2 regions of the Salinisphaera sp. S4-8 genome follow, and region 2 is predicted to be linked to the other one. Evidence: riboswitches for the same ligand, from Rfam matches in the RefSeq annotation. Region 2 holds a riboswitch; the other holds the start of a gene.

Region 1 (3,206 bases), on a different contig from region 2:
CTTTATGTGATCCACGAAACCGGCCGCGCACCGATCAACAACCTGATCTTCGTGGTGCCGTTTTTCTTTGTCATGATGCTTTCGCTGCTGGCCAAGCAGAACGGCATCGCGGTTTTCGTATGGGTTTTTCTGGTACCGCTGCTGTCGCATCTGCTGTTGGGCCGATGGCAGGGGCTCTGGGTGGCGTTGCTGTTTATCAGCTGCGCCGGGGGAATCTTTGTCTATCGTTACGGCTTGTGGGATGGCTGGCCGGGTTATCTGAGCGTCGTCAATATCGTGCTGTGTACCGCCTCCACGCTCGGGTTTTCGTATATCTACGAGGCCAGTCGCGAAAAGACGGAGTCCGAACTGCGTGCATTGGCGCTGGCCGATCCTTTGACCGGGCTGGCTAACCGCTCGCGGTTCCGGGATGTGTTCGCGCGCGAGCGCCAGCGCTATCTGCGCCAGAAAATACCGCTGGCGATGCTCGTCGTCGATCTCGACCATTTCAAGCGCGTCAACGACGACTACGGCCACGACGCGGGTGATATGGCGCTATGTTTCGTGGCCGAGCTGCTTGCCAGCCGTATTCGCCAGACCGATATCGCGGGCCGTCTTGGCGGCGAGGAATTCGGCATCCTGTTATCGGGGGCGGATATCGCGCACGCCCGACAGATCGCCCAGGACCTGTGCGATCTGGTTCATGACCGGCCGTTTCGCTATCGCGGCAAGGATATTCCGTTATCAGCCAGTATCGGCATTGCCGAACTCGGGCGCGATGGCATGGACTTCAGAAGCCTGTTCGCAAAGGCCGATCGGCGCCTCTATCAAGCCAAGGCCGAAGGCCGCAATCGGGTGGTCGGCTGAATCAATACTTACGCGGCAGCGCTAGAGTGCTTCGTAGCAGTCTGGCGTAAAACGCGGCGTACAGATGGCATAGAAGATCAGATCGCAATCGCCGTTGTTGTGAATCCGCTGGGCGGTGTCCGGCGCGATAGACACCACGTCGCCGGCCGCCACGGTTTCGCGCAGGCCCTCGCCGACTTCCACCACGCCCTGGCCGGAAACGATCAGATAGCGTTCGGCGGTGTCTCGCAGGCGATGCCAGGCCGTGGTCACGCCGGGTGCCACCCGGGCCCGGGCGATGGAGACGGCCGGATCGTCCGGCGTATTGGAGATCTCGCGTATCGCGCAGCGCTCGGCGGTTTCGAATTCGACCGTATCGCGGGCGCGGCGCAGGGTCGACGGTATTGGCATGGCGATTGCTCATGGTATCTTGGACAAAACATCGGCATCGATCACGCACAGAGGCTGGGCGTTGGCGTGCCGATACCGGATTCGACACCTATTCATACATTCACGCAATAGCGGGAGAGACCGGCGTAAAGCCGGCGCCGAAGGAGCAACCGCCCCGGAAACTCTCAGGCATCAGGGACCGTTATCGCGCCCATATCCGAAGAGTCGCGCAGCCGTAACCGGCCGGCGTGCACCGAAGGAGCAAGCCCGCGGGCCATCGACGCGCGGGTGAATCTCTCAGGTTCAGTGACGGAAGGGGCGGCGCCTGCCACGCGGCAGGTTTTCACGCACGACGCTATCGGATAGACGCTCATGAATCATATTGCAATTATCGGCGGGGGCATCACCGGGGTCACCACGGCCTACGCACTCGTTCAGCGCGGTTACGAGGTCACGCTGTTCGACCGCAATCGCTATGCGGCGATGGAGACCTCCTTCGCCAATGGCGGTCAGCTTTCTGCTTCCAACGCCGAGGTCTGGAACCACTGGCCCATGGTCTTCAAGGGCATGAAGTGGATGTTTCGCAACGATGCCCCGTTGCTGGTCAACCCGAAACCGTCCTGGCACAAATTGTCGTGGTTTCTGGAGTTCATCGCCGCGATCCCGCAGTACGGTCGCAACACCACCGAAACCGCGCGCATGGCGATCGAGGCGCGTGAGTTTCTGTTTTCCTGGGCCAAGCGCGAGAACATCGATTTCGACGTCAAGCGCAAGGGCATTCTGCATATCTATCGCAATCGCGCCGGCTATCGCCATGCCGAGAAGGTGTCGCGCCTGCTCGCCGAAGGCGGCCTGGAGCGCCAGCCGGTCACCCCGGAAGAAATGCGGGCAATCGAACCCGCGCTGGCGGGCGAGTATTACGGTGGCTTCTTTACCGAAAGCGATTCCAGCGGCGATATTCACAAATTCACCCAGGGCCTGGCGCGGGCCGCACAGGCACAGGGCGTACGCTTTCACTACAACCACAGTGTCGAAAGCGTTCAATCCGATGGGCAGCAGGTCACCATCGCGGCCTGCGACAACGACACGCCCGAGGACCGGGTCGCGCTCGAGTTCGACGGCGTGGTGGTGTGTGCGGGTACCGGCAGTCGCGACATTGCTGCGCAGCTGGGCGATCGCGTGAACGTGTATCCGGTCAAGGGCTATTCGATTACCGTCGATCTGGAAGACGAGGCCTCGCAACAGGCCGCGCCCGAAGTCAGTCTGCTCGACGATGAAACCAAGCTCGTGTGTGCGCGCCTGGGCGCAGATCGTCTGCGCGTGGCCGGCACCGCCGAGTTCAACGGGTTCAATCGCGATATCCGGGCGGACCGGATCGAGCCGCTGGTGGATTGGGTCAAGCAGTGCTTTCCCGACGTGAAAACGCGCCAGGTCATCCCCTGGGCCGGTCTGCGCCCGATGATGCCGAACATGATGCCGCGCGTTGGCGGCGGAAAGGCGCCGAACGTGTTCTACAACACCGGGCACGGCCATTTGGGGTGGACGCTGTCGGCGCTGACCGCGGACTCCGTTGCCGCCATCATCGACGATACCGCGTCGGAAAAACGGGGACCGACAACTGTGAATAACGGGTAGAATGAGCGTCCGCGCCATTCCGGCGCAGTGTTTTTTCGGGCGCAGCTGAGCGCCCGTGCCTGCCAGGCTGTGCATGTCCACCCCTAATGAAAACGAATCCGCCCAGGTCGCCTTCAGCGATCTGGCGCTCTCCGATGCCGTCATGGCGGCCCTCGCCGATGTCGGCTACGAGACGCCGTCGCCCATTCAGGCGGCGACCATTCCGCCGTTGCTGGCCGGCAAGGACGTGCTGGGCCAGGCCCAGACCGGCACCGGCAAGACGGCGGCCTTCGCGCTGCCCATTCTCTCCGGGCTGACCGGGCGGGCCGGCAAGGCACCGCAGGCGCTGGTACTCACGCCCACGCGTGAGCTCACCA
Region 2 (3,206 bases):
ATCCTCGAGCTGTTCGTTGATTTCGGCGATCTCGCCATCGAGCGGGGCATAGATATCCGATGCCGCCTTGACCGATTCGACCACGGCCACGGCATCACCGGCACCGACCTTGGTCCCGGCCTCGGGCAGTTCGACGAACACCAGATCGCCCAGCGACGACTGGGCATAGTCGGTGATACCGACCGTGCAGGTGCCATCGCCGTCGTAATCGATCCATTCGTGGGTCTTGGTATAGGACAGATCCTTGGGTACTTCGCTCATGGGGCTCCCTTGCAGCAGATTCGCGCGGTGCGCGCTATGTTTTGGTGGATAAAGGCTACTGAGAAACGGGCTCAGTCGTCGATACGGCGCTTGCCGTGGCGCACGAAGGGATAGCGCACGATGCGCGCGCGCTGCCACTTGCCGCGCAGACACACCTCGACGCTTTCTTCCCAATCGGCCGGTACCCGCGCGAGCGCGATCGAGCACGACAAGGTGGGTGAATAGCTGCCACTGGTGATTTCGCCTTCGGCTTCTTTTTCGTCGACATCGCTGTCGGCGGCCCGTACCGCGGTTTCGCTGCGCATCACGCCGCGGCCTTCCAGCACCAGCCCGACGAGCTTCTCGCCGACGCCCTCGGCGCGCATGTGCTCGAGCGCCGAACGGCCGACGAAATCCCGTTCTTCGGGCTCGAATGCCACCGTCCAGCCCAGGCCGGATTCCAGCGGCGTGTGGTCCTCGTCCATATCCTGGCCGTAAAGATTCAGCCCGGCTTCCAGGCGCAGGGTGTCGCGCGCGCCCAGGCCGATCGGCGCTACACCCTTGCCGCGTAGCGTTTTCCAGGCATTGACGGCCTCCTCGGCCGGCAACACGAGTTCGAAACCGTCCTCGCCGGTATAGCCGGTGCGCCCGATCGAGCGATCATCCTGGGTCGCGACCCGAAACGGCTTGAGCTTGAGCGCGGCGGCCTTGAAATCGTCGTCGAAGAGCTCGGCGGCAATATCGCGCCCGCGCGGGCCCTGCACCGCGATGATGGCCAGATCCTGGCGGTGATTGATCGCCACGTCGTAGTCGCGCGCCTGGCTGTCGATCCAGGCCAGATCCTTTTCCGTCGTCGCGGCATTGACCACGATGCGATACAGGTTGCCACTCAGGTGATAAACGATGAGATCGTCGATCACCCCACCGCGGGTGTTGAGCATGCAGGTATAAAGCGCGCGGCCGGCCTCGTCGATCTTGGCGACGTCATTGGCCAGCAGCCGACGCAGGAATTCGCGTGCCTCGGCGCCGCTGATATCGACCACTGCCATATGCGAGACGTCGAACATGCCCGCGCTTTCGCGCACGGCATTGTGTTCCGAAATCTGGGAGCCGTAGTCGATCGGCATATCCCAGCCGGCGAAGTCCACGAGCTTGGCGCCGTCGGCGACATGCGCGTCGTAAAGCGGGGTTCGTTTGGCCATGACAATCTCTTTGCAGATGAATCAACAGAACACGGGCCGGCCCGGGCTTTCGCCTGCCGCCCCTCTGTCCTGGCACCTGAGAGATTCGCCCCTTCGGTGAGCCGGACTGTCGCCGGCTGCTCTCCAGAGTCGATCAAGCTGGCGTATAAACGCCCGCATGCACGTGGTTCGGGTACCTGAGCGTTTCCGGGCGGAAATTTGCGCCTTCGGTGACGAGCGACTGCCCGTTCTCTCCCACGCGGTTATTGACCGTGCCCTCGACTATACCGGCGACATCGACACAGGCCAAGCGCCAACCGCGAGGCCCTACTTACCTGCAAAATACAGCAGATTTTTCGACTACTGCAGCAACCGCGGGCCGTTGGCGGATAACCCTACGGCGTGATGAATCATGATCTGGCGAATCGGCGCGAGATTAGCCGCGATCCCGATTGCGCTCTGGCGCAGCGTGCGCAGCAACGGATTGGCACTGCCGTAAACGCGTTTGAAGGCGTCGGTCGTGCCCAGCATCATCAGATTCTCAGCCATGCGTGCGCGCTGATAGCGGCGCAGATAGGTCATGTCGCCGGCATCGCGATTCGCCGCGCGCCCCGCCTCGAGCGCTTCGACCATGCCCGCCACGTCGAGAAGGCCGAGGTTGACCCCCTGACCTGCCATCGGGTGAACCACATGCGCCGCATCGCCGGCCAGGGCCACACGGGGGCGACAATATTCGCGTGCATGCTGGAGCTTGAGCGGGAACGAGGCACGCTTGTCCATATGCTCGATTTCGCCCAGCACGCCGCCGCTGGCCTCGGTCAGCCGCGCGCAGAATGTATCGTGGTCGAGTTCAGCCAGCTCGGCGGCCAGTGCATCATCGGCATGCCAGGCCAGCGAACAGCGACCGTCCGACAGCGGCAAAAACGCCACGGGCCCGGTTTCGGTGAAACGCTGCCAGGCGATATGGCGATGATGACGCGCCGGGGTCACCGTCCCCACGGTACAGCGCTGACCGTAGGGCCAGCCGGTGGTTTCGATACCCGCGGCCGCGCGCACCGGTGAATTCGCACCTTCCGCGCCGACCACCAGGGCCGCGCTCACGACCGTGCCGTCGTCCAGTCGCAGCCGGGCTGCGTCGCTGTCGATGGCCAGACTTTCCATTTTCGCCGGGCAATAGATATCGACATCGGTCAGCGCCTGCCAGGCGCTGTCGACGATCAGATTGTTCTCGACGATATGCCCGAGTTCCGGCAGACCGACCGCGGTATGCTCCAGAAACAGCTCGCTCGCGCCGCCGGCCTCCCAGACCTTCATGCCGGTAAACGCACAGCAGCGCCGGCGCTCGACCGAGGCCCACAGACCGAGATTCTCGAGTACGCGACGCGTCCCTGGCGCAATGGCCGATACGCGCAGCTCGTAGTCGTCGCCGAGCTCGAACCGCGATGGACGCTTGGCTTCGACAAGCGCGACCGAGAAATCGGCACGCGAAAGCGCCACCGCGAGCACGGCGCCCACCATGCCGCCACCGACAATGGCGATATCGTAACGGGGGCTTTGCTTGCTCATGACTTGGCCTCGCGAAGACGTGCCGGCGCCAGGGCCAGACCCATGCTGCGCCGGGCCATATCGTCACGAATCGATGGCAACAGCGACAGGCCGAACAAGCCCGCGCCGCGGGCGTGATCGAGCATGGGAATACGGTTGGAGAACAAACGCACGATGGCGTCGGTGAAATTGGCCACGCGATGCTGGTCGGGCCGCCGGGCCTCGGCCCAGCCGGTAAGC

What was found. Region 2 has a riboswitch for glycine ahead of gcvT (glycine cleavage system aminomethyltransferase GcvT). Riboswitches for the same ligand answer to the same signal wherever they lie in the genome.
Region 1: another riboswitch for glycine. It lies ahead of S4A8_RS09305 (D-amino acid dehydrogenase); the one in region 2 lies ahead of gcvT (glycine cleavage system aminomethyltransferase GcvT).

Annotation. Positions count from the first base shown of each region.
Region 1 covers NZ_APNF01000005.1:156,860-160,065, reverse strand. The annotation lists gene S4A8_RS09315 (GGDEF domain-containing protein) at 1-846, shown strand, start outside; gene S4A8_RS09310 (cupin domain-containing protein) at 868-1,236, opposite strand; glycine riboswitch at 1,338-1,427, shown strand; gene S4A8_RS09305 (D-amino acid dehydrogenase) at 1,588-2,850, shown strand; gene S4A8_RS09300 (DEAD/DEAH box helicase) at 2,924-3,206, shown strand, end outside.
Region 2 covers NZ_APNF01000001.1:113,637-116,842, forward strand. The annotation lists gene gcvH (glycine cleavage system protein GcvH) at 1-261, opposite strand, end outside; gene gcvT (glycine cleavage system aminomethyltransferase GcvT) at 333-1,442, opposite strand; glycine riboswitch at 1,497-1,579, opposite strand; glycine riboswitch at 1,597-1,689, opposite strand; gene S4A8_RS00530 (UbiH/UbiF/VisC/COQ6 family ubiquinone biosynthesis hydroxylase) at 1,782-2,987, opposite strand; gene ubiH (2-octaprenyl-6-methoxyphenyl hydroxylase) at 2,984-3,206, opposite strand, start outside.